DNA from 4 places in the Bacillus sp. LLTC93 genome. Region 1 is predicted to be linked to each of the others. Evidence: riboswitches for the same ligand, from Rfam matches in the RefSeq annotation. Region 1 holds a riboswitch; each other region holds the start of a gene.
The links. A riboswitch is a leader RNA that binds a small molecule or an ion and turns the genes downstream of it on or off. The one in region 1 is predicted to bind S-adenosylmethionine.
Positions count from the first base shown of each region.

Region 2: linked by a shared signal. The riboswitch ahead of C6W18_RS09205 (sugar ABC transporter substrate-binding protein) and the one ahead of mtnW (2,3-diketo-5-methylthiopentyl-1-phosphate enolase) in region 1 are both predicted to bind S-adenosylmethionine.
Region 3: linked by a shared signal. The riboswitch ahead of C6W18_RS06570 (methionine ABC transporter ATP-binding protein) and the one ahead of mtnW (2,3-diketo-5-methylthiopentyl-1-phosphate enolase) in region 1 are both predicted to bind S-adenosylmethionine.
Region 4: linked by a shared signal. The riboswitch ahead of C6W18_RS10295 (DUF2292 domain-containing protein) and the one ahead of mtnW (2,3-diketo-5-methylthiopentyl-1-phosphate enolase) in region 1 are both predicted to bind S-adenosylmethionine.

Region 1 covers NZ_PVME01000003.1:363,335-366,541, reverse strand. The annotation lists gene C6W18_RS11320 (pyridoxal phosphate-dependent aminotransferase) at 1-946, shown strand, start outside; SAM riboswitch class I at 999-1,100, shown strand; gene mtnW (2,3-diketo-5-methylthiopentyl-1-phosphate enolase) at 1,200-2,420, shown strand; gene C6W18_RS11310 (2-hydroxy-3-keto-5-methylthiopentenyl-1-phosphate phosphatase) at 2,421-3,116, shown strand; gene C6W18_RS11305 (methylthioribulose 1-phosphate dehydratase) at 3,080-3,207, shown strand, end outside.
Region 2 covers NZ_PVME01000002.1:775,867-779,073, forward strand. The annotation lists gene C6W18_RS09200 (sugar ABC transporter ATP-binding protein) at 1-188, opposite strand, end outside; gene C6W18_RS09205 (sugar ABC transporter substrate-binding protein) at 261-1,379, opposite strand; SAM riboswitch class I at 1,549-1,659, opposite strand; gene C6W18_RS09210 (DUF1565 domain-containing protein) at 1,778-3,205, opposite strand.
Region 3 covers NZ_PVME01000002.1:255,633-258,839, forward strand. The annotation lists gene metQ (methionine ABC transporter substrate-binding lipoprotein MetQ) at 1-107, opposite strand, end outside; gene C6W18_RS06565 (methionine ABC transporter permease) at 122-790, opposite strand; gene C6W18_RS06570 (methionine ABC transporter ATP-binding protein) at 783-1,808, opposite strand; SAM riboswitch class I at 1,964-2,072, opposite strand; gene C6W18_RS06575 (SCP2 sterol-binding domain-containing protein) at 2,175-2,516, opposite strand; gene C6W18_RS06580 (thioredoxin family protein) at 2,637-2,939, opposite strand; gene C6W18_RS06585 (ribonuclease M5) at 2,952-3,207, opposite strand, start outside.
Region 4 covers NZ_PVME01000003.1:164,362-167,568, reverse strand. The annotation lists gene pyrF (orotidine-5'-phosphate decarboxylase) at 1-46, shown strand, start outside; gene pyrE (orotate phosphoribosyltransferase) at 54-692, shown strand; SAM riboswitch class I at 963-1,065, shown strand; gene C6W18_RS10295 (DUF2292 domain-containing protein) at 1,182-1,286, shown strand; gene C6W18_RS10290 (phosphoadenylyl-sulfate reductase) at 1,332-2,033, shown strand; gene cysP (sulfate permease) at 2,047-3,111, shown strand; gene sat (sulfate adenylyltransferase) at 3,169-3,207, shown strand, end outside.

The DNA.
Region 1 (3,207 bases):
CGCCGCCTTTTATGAAAGAGAATATGGGGTTACGCTTGATCCAATGACGGAGATCGCGATTTTATTTGGCGGGAAAGCGGGACTTGTTGAACTGCCTCAATGCCTTTTGAATCCGGGTGATACGCTGCTTGTCCCAGACCCAGGTTATCCTGATTACTGGTCTGGCGCCGTGCTTGCTGGAGCTCATATGGTTACCATGCCTCTTCTTGAACAAAATGATTTTTTACCTGACTACCATCTATTGTCAGAGGCTGATAAGAAAAAGGCAAAATTGATGTACTTAAATTACCCAAACAATCCGACTGGTGCCACTGCAAGTCGTGCATTTTTTGAAGAAACCGTGACTTTTGCGAAAGATCACAAATTGTGTGTTGTCCATGATTTCGCATATGGTGGCATTGGATTCGATGGAGAAAAGCCGGTCAGCTTCCTGCAAATAGATGGAGCGAAAGAGACGGGTATTGAAATTTACACATTGTCCAAAACATATAATATGGCCGGCTGGAGAGTTGGTTTTGCAGCAGGAAATTCTTCTGTCATTGAAGCGATCGAGCTTTATCAGGATCATCTGTTTGTGTCACTGTTTAAAGCGACTCAAGATGCAGCAGCAGAAGCTCTTTTAAGCGATCAAACGTGCGTACAGGAGCAAAATGATCGTTATGAAAAAAGACGAAATACATGGATTGCTGCATGTAAGGACATTGGCTGGGACGTAACTGCACCGAAGGGATCATTTTTTGCTTGGTTAAAGGTGCCTGAAGGGTATACATCTGAAACTTTTTCTGACTTATTATTAGAGAAAGCACATGTTGTCGTTGCGCCAGGGAATGGCTTTGGTGCTGGCGGTGAAGGCTATGTCAGAGTAGGGCTTTTAACAAGTGAGGAGCGGTTAAAAGAAGCCGCAGAACGCATCGCTGCCTTGCAGCTATTTGAAAAAAGCCATTGACAACGTAAAAAAATGGTGGGATAATTCAGGCAATATTTAAGAAAATTGAATATTCTTATCAAGAGTAGGCAGAGGGACTAGCCCAATGAAGCCCGGCAACCGACTTCCATGAAGCACGGTGCTAATTCTTGCAGCAGGCGCTGAGAGATAAGATTCGGATGAATGAGACGAAACCTCTTTAAGGCGCTGCCCAAGCACTTAAAGAGGTTTTTTTATTGAACATATAGAGGACACAATCGAAAGGGGATTCCTAGTGAGTGAATTACTGGCAACATACGTATTAACACATCGAGAGGATGAACAAATTGACCGAAAAGCGGAGCAGATCGCTCTTGGTTTAACAGTTGGATCATGGACGGATTTGCCGCAGCTCAAAAAGGAGCAACTTAAAAAACATAAAGGCCGAGTAGAGAAAGTGACCGAAAAGTTTGCATCAGCCGAAAATGGTCTGTATCAATCAGAGGTAACAATTGCTTATCCTGAGGCTAACTTTTCAGCTGACATACCAGCCGTTTTAACGACGATATTTGGAAAGCTCTCACTAGATGGGAAAGTAAAGCTTGTCGATATAGAATTTTCGAAAAGGTTTAAAAAAAAGCTGCCTGGACCGGTATTTGGAATAGAGGGGATCCGAAAGAGATTAGATGTGTTTGATCGTCCGTTATTGATGAGTATTTTTAAAGGCGTGATCGGCCGTGATATGGCGGATTTAAAGGAGCAGCTCCGTTTACAGGCATTAGGCGGTGTTGACTTCATCAAAGACGATGAAATTTTATTTGAAAGTCCATTAGCCCCTTTTGAAGAACGAATCAAAGAAGGAAAAAAGATATTAAAAGAAACATATGAAGAGACAGGGCACCGCACGCTGTATGCTGTCAATTTAACTGGCAGAACATTTGAACTTAAAGATCGAGCAAGGAAGGCCGCTGAACTCGGAGCAGATGCACTTCTATTCAACGTCTTTGCCTACGGACTTGATGTCATGCAAAGCTTAGCTGAGGACCCAGACATCCAATTGCCTATAATGGCACATCCAGCAGTGAGCGGCGCGTTTACATCATCTCCTGAATATGGATTTTCACATTCGCTTCTTTTAGGTACATTAAATCGATATGCTGGCGCTGATTTCAGCCTTTTTCCATCTCCTTATGGATCGGTCGCACTTCCGAAAAAAGATGCCCTTGGTATCTATGAAGCTTGTGTAAAAGAGGATACGGTTCAAAAAACGTTCCCTGTCCCGTCAGCAGGCATTCATCCTGGTATGGTTCCGGTATTGATCAAAGATTTTGGATTCGATCATGTCATTAACGCAGGTGGAGGAATTCACGGACATCCGCGGGGAGCCATCGGTGGAGGGAAAGCATTTCGATCCATCATTGATGCGGTGATAAATGAAGAGTCCATCGAGGAAAAGGCATCATCTTGCCAAGACTTAAAAGCAGCACTTGATCTTTGGGGAAGGGTAGCAGAATAAATGAAAAAACCAATTGTATGTTGTGATTTTGATGGAACGATTACGAAAAATGATAATATTATTCGCATCATGAAGCAGTTTGCACCAAGTGAATGGACGAAGCTGAAGGATGGTGTCCTGTCAAAGGAGATCACAATTCAAGAAGGCGTCGGACAGATGTTTCAATTGCTAACGAGTGATCAGAAGGAAGCCATTCAGTCGTTTATTTTAGAAGATACAGAGATTCGGGAAGGATTCAAGCAATTTGTTGATGATGTAAAAAAAGCAGACATTCCTTTCTATGTGTTAAGCGGCGGTATGGACTTTTTTGTCTATCCCATACTCGAAGGCATTGTAGATCAAGCAGATATTTATTGCAATCATGCGTCATTTAAAGAAGACCATATTCAGATTGAATGGCCGCATGCCTGCGATTCAGAATGTCAAAATGGCTGTGGCTGCTGCAAGCCCTCGATCATTCGAAAGCTGACTCATGAAAATGACTTCATTATCATGATTGGAGATTCAGTAACCGATATTGAGGCAGCAAAACATGCAGATATCACGTTTGCGCGTGACTATTTGTTGAATGAGTGTAAAGAGCTCGGGCTCTTACATAAAGAATATGAAACATTTATCGATCTAAAAGCGCAATTTGTTCAAATAAAGGAAGTGAAGGAATGGCAGACGCAAAGAGTAAACGCTGGCAGGAGTTAGCAGACGTCAAACGTGAATTGGCACAAAGAGACTGGTTTTTCGGAACAAGCGGTAATTTATCGATCAAGGTGTCGGATGATCCAATCACGTT
Region 2 (3,207 bases), on a different contig from region 1:
TGGATGGTTCCCTCGAAATGCGAATGAGCGCCAGAGAGAACTTTCATTAACGTTGATTTCCCAGCACCGTTCGCTCCAATCAGCGCATGGACCGTACCTTTTTTTAATGTGAAATTCACTTGATCCAGCGCTTTAACCCCTGGGAATTCAATCGAAATATTCTTCATACAAACAAGCGGCGAAGTCATAGGTGTCCTCCTTGTCTATTGATCGTCATTTGAAAAACGAAACACCCTCTATGGGAAGAGAGTGTACGTTGTTTATTTTGCATAATGTTTCTTCAAGGTCTTCATCCAATCTTCTTCAAAAGCAGTAGATGAACCGAATCCCTTTACTTCTTCCGCAAGATTAACCATATTGATAGCCTTGCCGGCTTGATGAAGCTGCTTTTGTGAAATGAGGGAGGCCTCAAGGTCATAGGAAGAGGGTGTTTTCTCTCCAGCTATTTTCTTCGCAAGAATCCTCACGTCAACTGCACCAATGAGCTTCGGATCAACCGCTGCTGTGTACTTCCATGGGCTGTCTTTCGCTGTCATTTCCTGAAGGTCGGCATTTGACACATCAATACCGTAAATCTTCACTTCTGTTCTTCCGGCTTCCTTTAAGGCTCTTGCCGCACCAATAGCAAATGCGTCCCACGTGGCAAAAATAGCGTCAAGCTTGCCCTTTGGATACTTATTTAGCATGGCAGCCACTGCATTTTGTGTTTGCACAGACGTATCAGAGGAAGCAATGCCAAAACGGTCAAGTTCCTTGATTCCTTTATGCTGTTTGAGCGTTTCTTGGTACACTTTGTTTCGTCTCACCATTGGTGGGAACCCATCTACCCAGAGGTACGCAATATTTGCTTTTCCTTTAAAATCAGACACGAGAGCATCTAATGATTTTTTCGCTAATTGTTCGTCATCTTGTGACGTCACTGTGACTCCTTTGATGTCCTTCAGCTTAGGATTCGAATCAAAGGCCACAACGGGAATGCCTTTCGCTGTGATCTTTTTCACATCAGCGACTGTCGCCTCATCGTCCCCATGAGAGATGATAAAGCCATCATAGTTTTCTTCTAGCGCCTGAGAGATCGCATCATGGAACTTCGCTGTATCCCCGTTAGCTGTGTACACGTCCACCGTAAAGCCTAGCGCTTCACCTTCTGCCTTTGTTCCAGCTAGAAACTGAGCCGTATGATCGTCTCCGCCGATTTTGCGGATGACTTTAATTTTTGCTCCCTGTCCCTTTGCAAAGCGCTTCGGTACATTGTCAAAGGAAACTTTTTCGTTCGCATTCGCCTTTGAGCCTGAGCTTGATCCTGCTCCACAACCTGCTAATAGGACGGTTAGGATCGTCAATAATACAAAAGATGATGTCCAATATTTACGTTTCATTGCTGTTCCTCCTCGAGTTGTTTTATTTTTCACATCGGAAAACTAGGTAAAAAAGTAAGAAAACGCCAGTAAACCAGTGGATTGCTTCTAAAATAGAAACAAAAAAGCCTCTCTTGATAAAGAGAGGCGTTATCACCGTTGCATGAAACATGTATCGGGAAGTCTTCCTCTCTTATCTGTCAAAGCTGTCACAGCTTTGCAGGAATTAGCACCAATTTCTAAAAATAGAAACGGTTGCTGGGCGTCATAGGGCCAGTCCCTCTGCCTCTCTTGATAAGAGATCCGTTATGAAATTTGTTTTAGTTGAAATGTCTTCTTTACTTTAATGCGATGTCACACCAATGTCAATGACTTTTTTGAATATTTCTAAAATGATGCGTTCGTGACCATTGACTTGATTAATTGCCGATGATTTTCTTGGCAGGTGATGATTTCTTTAGACGAAAATCATATTTTTTCTCATTCACATATTGTGGATTGAGGTGTGCTGATCCTTTATCTTGACCGCTTTTAGAGCGATACGTTTTGTAGCCTTCCATCCATTTTCCGCGCCATACCCACCGTGATGCTTTCGCGCCTTTGCGGTCATCATAGACGTTCTTCTGGAATGTATTCTTTTGGTTGATTTGATACAAGTTCACGACTAAGTAATGCGATGCACTAGCTGTCATGATATTATTCGTGATCCGATTGTTCACCGATTGATATTGCATGAGCAATTGACCGCCTTCTAAGTCGGCTGTATCATTTTTGTACAAAATATTATGTGAGATGGTCGTGTTTGTTGTTCCGCCCCTCTTCTTGTCATAGCCGCCAATTGAAATGCCTGTATAACGGTTCAAATACACTTGATTGTGCTCGATGCGAATGCGATCCGCCATTTTCCCTTTATGCTCACTTGTGACTTCAATCCCAAGGTCATTGTGATGTGTGATGTTATGATCGATCACAATGTCTTTCCCGCCATCAACATAAATTCCGCCAGCGGAGATGTCCTTGCCGTAGGCTGGATTCCCATAACTCGTAATCTCATATACTTTGTTTCTAGATACGACACCATTTCTGACCTGATCATATTTTTTAGAAGGTGCTACGTTCTCAAAACCAATTAAATCAATGCCAATATTATCAGTGTGCCTAACCGTGTTATGTGTCACGCGGAATTTTTTGACGTTCCCGTTTAACACAAGGGCTTCACTATAGCCTAGCTTCAATTTCTCCACGGTATTTCCTTTGATTTCGATGTCTTCAATCGCTGCTGGTGCTTTCGTTCCATAGACCGCAATGCCATGCGCATTCCCATTTTTATGTGTTGTTTGAATGTCGTGCACACGGTTGTTGAGCAGTTTGACTCCTTTGCCGCTGCCTGTGACGAAAATACCGACTGGTGTGACATCTTCTTTCTTCGTTTTGATATGTCCGACTGTCAGACCTTTAAGGGTGATATAGCTTTTTTGATCAATTTTGACAAGACCGCCGTCTGCTTGATTTCCTTTAAGGGATGCTCCGCTAATGACAGGCTTTTCTTTTCCATAAGCTTGAAAGACAACTGGTGCTTTCTTTGTTCCTGAATGGCGGACAATCAATTTCTCTTTGTAAGTACCACCTCTCATGTTAATCGTTGCCCCAGCTTTAGCCATACTTGCCGCTTTCTTCAGTGTGCGGAAAGGTTTTTGCTTCGTTCCAGGGTTTTTGTCGTTTCCGTTTGTTGCCACGTAATAAGTTGTGCCTTGCTTGGCGCCAGCCTCCTCTGTCATCGCTTGACAGCCAAAGCTGATCACAGTCATGAATAGAATCAGTAAGATACCTGGTATCATTCGTTTCATCT
Region 3 (3,207 bases), on a different contig from region 1:
GCGGCAACCGTAATGGTTTTGCTATCACTTGCGTTATTAGATGAACCGCATGCAGCTAAGATGCCTGCAAATGCTAGAAATAGTGCACTTAAAATCAATTTCTTCATGAATAAATCCTCCCTTAACGTTTATCAATTTTATTTGTAATCAAATCACCGATTATTTGAATAATAAAGACGATGATGAGAATAAACACAGTAGCTACAAGTGTGACATCTGTATTACCAGATTGGTATCCTTCCACATAAGCAAGGTCACCAAGTCCGCCTGCTCCAATTGCACCTGCGATCGCAGTAGAGCCAATTAGAGCAATAGCTGTTACGGTAATACCTGAAATGAGGGCTGGCAATGATTCTGGCAGCAATACTTTGAAAATAATCGTAGACGTTTTAGCTCCCATTGATCGTGCTGCTTCAATGACTCCTTTGTCTACTTCACGCAGTGCAATTTCGACAAGACGTGCATAGAATGGAGCTGACCCAATGACAAGGGCAGGGAGTGCTGCATTTGGACCTAGAATTGTATGCATTAAGAATTTCGTGAACCCTAATAAAAGAATAATTAAAATGATAAAAGGAATCGATCTGAAAATGTTGACGACTGCACCGATGACAGCATTGATCGGTTTATTTTCCCAAAGACCGCCTTTTCCTGTAAGGAAGAGCAGGAGTCCTAGGATAATCCCGATTGCAAAAGCAAATGCCAATGAAATGAGTGTCATATACACTGTTTCACCTGTTGCACTCCAGATGACGTCTAGATCAACGTTCGGAAACCATTTCTCAAACATGTGTCATCACCTCAATTTCAACCTGTTTGCTTTGGATATAGGCGATGGCTTTTTCTACCTCGGTCTCTTCTCCATTTATATGGATAAAGAGTGTTCCAAACGCGCCTTCCTGCGTTTGAGAAATCTTTCCTTGAAGGATGTTTACATCGACATTGAAGGATCGAATGATTTCAGTGATCAGCGGTTGCTCGGCAGAATCGCCAATAAAGGACAACCGTACGACCTGACCTTCTTTTACACGCTCTAAGACGTGCTCGATTGTTTCTTTCGCTTCCTCTGGTTCAGCAAGCTGCTGTACAAATCGCTTCGTCATCTCTTCCTTCGGCTGTCTGAAGACGCGTAATACTTCGCCTTCTTCGACAATGCGTCCATTTTCCATGACCGCGACGCGATGACAAATTTTGCGAATGACGTGCATTTCGTGTGTGATGAGCACAATTGTCAGCCCTAAACGTTTATTGATATCCGCTAAAAGATCAAGGATAGAATCCGTTGTTTGCGGATCAAGCGCTGATGTTGCTTCGTCACAAAGAAGAACCTTTGGATCATTTGCTAATGCTCTCGCAATCCCCACACGCTGCTTTTGTCCGCCGCTAAGCTGAGACGGATACGCATTTTCTTTTCCTTCTAAACCGACTAATTTAATCAGTTCATTCGCACGCTCTCTCCGTTTCGATGTAGGTACACCTGCGATCTCAAGCGGGAACATAATATTTTGTCTCACTGTTCTTGACCAAAGTAGGTTAAAGTGCTGGAAAATCATGCTGATTTCTTGTCTTGCTTTCCGAAGTTTCGCATTCGATACTTCATTGATCCGGTTGCCTGCCACTTCAACAATTCCTTCTGTTGGCAGCTCCAGACCGTTTAATAGGCGAATAAGCGAGCTTTTTCCGGCACCGCTATACCCGATAATTCCGAATATTTCACCTTTACCAATATCCAAGTTGACGTCTTTCACGGCATCAACATTTCCGCTTTTTGAGTGGTACGTTTTTGATACATTCTGTAAATGGATCACAGTCTGCTCACCTGCTTTCTTGCTGAATCTATAGGTTGCCATCACATACGTTCATTTATTCTTCGTGCTGTCATGACTCTAGCCTGTTGCCAGGTCAGTAAAAAAGACCTAACTGCAACGCAAGCAGAAAGGCCTTTTATTTCAAATACGCCTTTCTCTCATCTTTCAAAGCGTTGCGGCTTTGAGTGAATTGGCACCAATTTCAGCTATGCTGACGGTTGCCGGGTTTCATAGGGCACGTCCCTCCACCTCTCTTAATAAGAGAAAATATGTTGTTTTATGTGATGTTCATGTTTTTACTAACGTAGAATATCATGCTACCCGAGATATGTCAACGCTGTAAATCGCTAATTTCCAAGTAAACGACTACGTTATCATTTTTCGAAAAAAACCGTTCGTCAGCCAAAGCACAGCCTCTAGTCTAAGAAGTGCACGGAATGAGCCTTTGACCTTGACTTGTCCCCTGCCAATGAGCTGCTGCAAGGACATGTCTCCATCTAATAATTGAAGAATTTCTTTCCTCTCACCATAAAAAATGAGATCCGATAACTCAATTGCAGGTAGTTTCTTCACTTCACCACGTTCATCCACAATCAATGTACAAGAGTCTGTTTCCGCCTCAAATGTAATCTTCAAGGATGAGGAGGAGAGTAGCGGCTTTAGCAATAATCGCTGCCCTGCGTTTCCATGGGCTTTCACTTTTTCCACATGTATAACCTCCCTGTCATTTGGTTATACATAACATTTCTCTACAAACATCGGCTTGTCCTTTATAAATAGCTCGACAAATTTTCAAATGAATTGCTTGAAATATGACAAAAAACCGCTTTATTTAGCGGTTTCAATCATTTCATGAAGATATGGAACTGAGTGAAAGGCATAGCCTTTTTGTATAATTTCACCTTTTTTAAACAGTAGAAAGCAAGGTACACTTTCGATTTCAAATGCTTTCGCAAATTCTGGTGAATAGTTTAAATTGTTCTCATAAAATGGAACATCCGGCTGCATGGCATCTACCACTGTGAGCATTTTCTTTGCCAGTTGGCATGTTCCGCAAAACGGTGTATATAAGTACAAAAGAAATAAATCGTCCTCTATCTCTTTGAATTCATGTTCTTCAATCTCTTTCATATACGTCCACCCTCATAAATATTTCGAATGAACATCAATGTTTGCAGCTAATATGATAGATGCAATGTGGGCTGACGGTGAAGCGGCCACTTCACGGTACGTTCTGTCGACAAACAGATGAAGTGCTTCAGGGAATTCTTTTCGAAATTGCTTCCTCAGTTTGTCGCCAGCATCGTCACTGTCTGCTAATATGTAAACGTCTTTTCCCAATAAATCGTCCACGAGCTGATCCAGCTTCGATGTACTGATCGTGCCATTGGTGCAAATG
Region 4 (3,207 bases), 200 kb from region 1:
AAACCCAAAGGAAGCCTATCATCAAATTTTGAAAGAGTGGGAGTGACCGCCGGATGAAAACGAAAATCGCTAAACATTTATTACAAATCAAAGCTGTCTCATTAAAACCAGACGCACCGTTTACGTGGGCAAGCGGCATCAAATCACCAATTTACTGTGATAACCGCCTAACTTTGTCGTACCCGGAAGTTAGACACGACATCGCTGAAGGTCTAAAAGATCTGATTCTCACTCATTTTGAGGGAGCTGAAGTGGTCGCTGGTACTGCGACAGCAGGTATTCCGCATGCGGCATTAGCGGCAGATCGCCTGAACGTGCCGATGTGTTATGTCAGAAGTAAGCCAAAAGCACACGGAAAAGGCAATCAAATTGAAGGAGTCGTATCGCCTGGTCAAAAGGTTGTTGTCGTAGAAGACCTCATTTCAACAGGAGGCAGTGTGCTTGAGGTTGTCGCTGCCCTTCAAGATGAGGGCTGTGACGTACTCGGAGTTGCGGCTATTTTCACATACGGCCTGCCAAAAGCAGCTGCAGCTTTTCAAGAGAAAAACATTCCATATGTCACACTAACAGACTATGACACGCTGACAGACGTAGCACTGGAACTAAAAGCAATTGAACCTTCTGCTATGAATAAACTAAAACGCTGGAGACAAGATCCTTCCTCTGAATCTTGGATGGAAGAAACGGTCTAAAAAGCTGTGCTTAGCTGCACAGCTTTCAGCGTGTAGACAAACCTTCGCATTCTGTGTCAGGTCTGCGCTTCGGTGCTCGTCCCTCCTGAACTTCAAAGGTTTTCTATCACGCTGAAAAAAAGAAAAAGGTCTAAAATAAAAATCATTTTAGACCTTTTTCTTTTGGTTAAAAATAGTAAAATAGACTCAAATTTAAATAAAAACTAATCCTATCAATAAAGTCGGGTTGACTTTTGTTTGAATTGTGTTAATATTTAATACAAATTAAAACTCTTATCCAGAGAGGTGGAGGGACTGGCCCGATGAAACCCGGCAACCTGCGATTCGCAAGGTGCTACTTCCTGCAAAATGATTCTATTTTGAAAGATAAGGAAATCGTGAGCTTCCTCATCTTTCTTTCGGACTGAAAGAAAGTTTTTTTATTTTAACGGTGAGGAGGAAGAGGAGATGGAAGTGAAACAAAACCAGGATGAGGACTTAGTGAAGCACATGCAAGAACTGATTGGGGATATGAAATTCGGTTCGATTACGTTGATTGTTCAGGACGGTCAAGTGATTCAAGTGGAAAAAAACGAAAAAATTAGATTGAAGTAGTGCGGAGAGTAGCAATATGAACGGTACTCCGGAAGGGGAGAAACAATGTTAACTTACGAAAATTGGCAAGAGCCGTCCATTACATTTCAAGAGGACGATTTGTATAAAGGGGCCCTATCTGTGCTGAAATGGGCGTACGGTCATTATGGTGATCAGCTCGTTTATGCATGCAGTTTTGGCATTGAGGGCATTGTCCTGATTGATCTTATTGCGAAAGTAAAAAAGGATGCGAGAATTGTTTTTTTAGATACAGGTCTGCATTTCAAGGAAACGTACGATACAATTGATGCGGTAAAGGAAAGATACCCCGGATTAGACATCGTTCTGAAAACACCTGAATTGACAGTTGAACAGCAAAACGAGCAGCATGGTGAAAAATTATGGGAAACAAATCCCCAAAGCTGCTGCCATATGCGCAAGGTCATTCCTTTGCAAGAGACACTATCTGGCTATCCGGTATGGCTTTCTGGCTTAAGAAGAGAGCAGTCACCAAAACGAGCAGGTACGAACTTTTTAAATAAGGATGAAAAATTCAAATCAGTAAAAGTATGTCCACTCATTCACTGGACGTGGAAGGACATATGGAGATATGCATCTAGAGAGGATCTTACTTATAATCCGCTGCATGACCAAGGATACCCAAGTATCGGCTGTGCACCGTGTACACAGCCAGCATTTACTGCGGATGATTTGCGTTCTGGCAGATGGTCAGGTACAGCAAAGACAGAGTGCGGATTACATGAGTAAGGGAGCATAATGTATGGAAATCGCCGCAATTTTATTTAGTTTATTCTTTGCTTTAAACATAGGCGCAAGCGGAGCAGCTGCTTCTATGGGCATTGCATATGGGTCAGGTGCAATTAAAAAGCCCATCTATGCACTCAGCGTTTGTGCAGTTGGGATTTTAGCAGGTTCAGTGATTGGCGGCGGTGAGGTCGTCAAAACGATCAGCTCTGGTATTATGCCAGAATCTGTGATTACACTTGAAATTGTTTGTATCATCATTGGTTCTGCCGCATTATCACTCTTCATAGCAAATCTGATGGCGATCCCTTTATCAACAAGTGAGGTCACAGTAGGGGCAGTGGTCGGTGTTGCTGTCGCATATAAAGTGTTATATGTGAAATCTATTTTAGTCATTGTGGCCTTTTGGATCATCATTCCAGTTGTCGCTTTTGTTTTTACCTTTGTTGTAGTCAAAATCATCAGAATGTTCCCTAAACGCAGGTTATCTAAAAAAGGCACAGCGATCTTGTCAGTCTTGCTCATTATCAGTGGATTTCTAGAGGCATTTTCAGCCGGCATGAACAATGTCGCCAATGCGGTCGGTCCGCTTGTCGCCTCAGGTGTGTTGTCTGTTGGGCAAGGAACGCTTTACGGCGGAATCTTCGTCGCAATTGGTGCCCTTTTACTTGGCAGAAGGGTGCTAGAAACAAACGGAAAGAAAATCACCCGCTATCAAACGGGTGAAGGGATTTTGTTATCGAGTACCGGTGCTGGACTCGTCATCGTCAGCTCTATTTTTGGGCTGCCAGTTCCACTTACTCAGATCACTTCCTCGTCCATTATTGGACTTGGGATGGCAAAGGGTGGACCTAACATTTTTCATAAACATATCGTGAAAAAGATGTTGAAGGTTTGGGTTGTGTCACCCTTTTTATCACTCAGCCTATCGTATCTGCTGGTGAGCCTTTTCTTAAAAGGCGACTATTACTCTATCTTTATCATGATGAGTGTACTGCTTGCCTCACTTGGTGCGCTGAGTCTGATGAAGGCAGTCAAAAATGAAAGCAGCTCTATTCATGAGCAGGGCGGCGGGATTTAACCATAAATCCGACTATTAACATCTAATAAATATGAACATTGAGAGGAAGATGAACAAATGAGTTTAACACCACATGGTGGCGTATTAATTAATCGA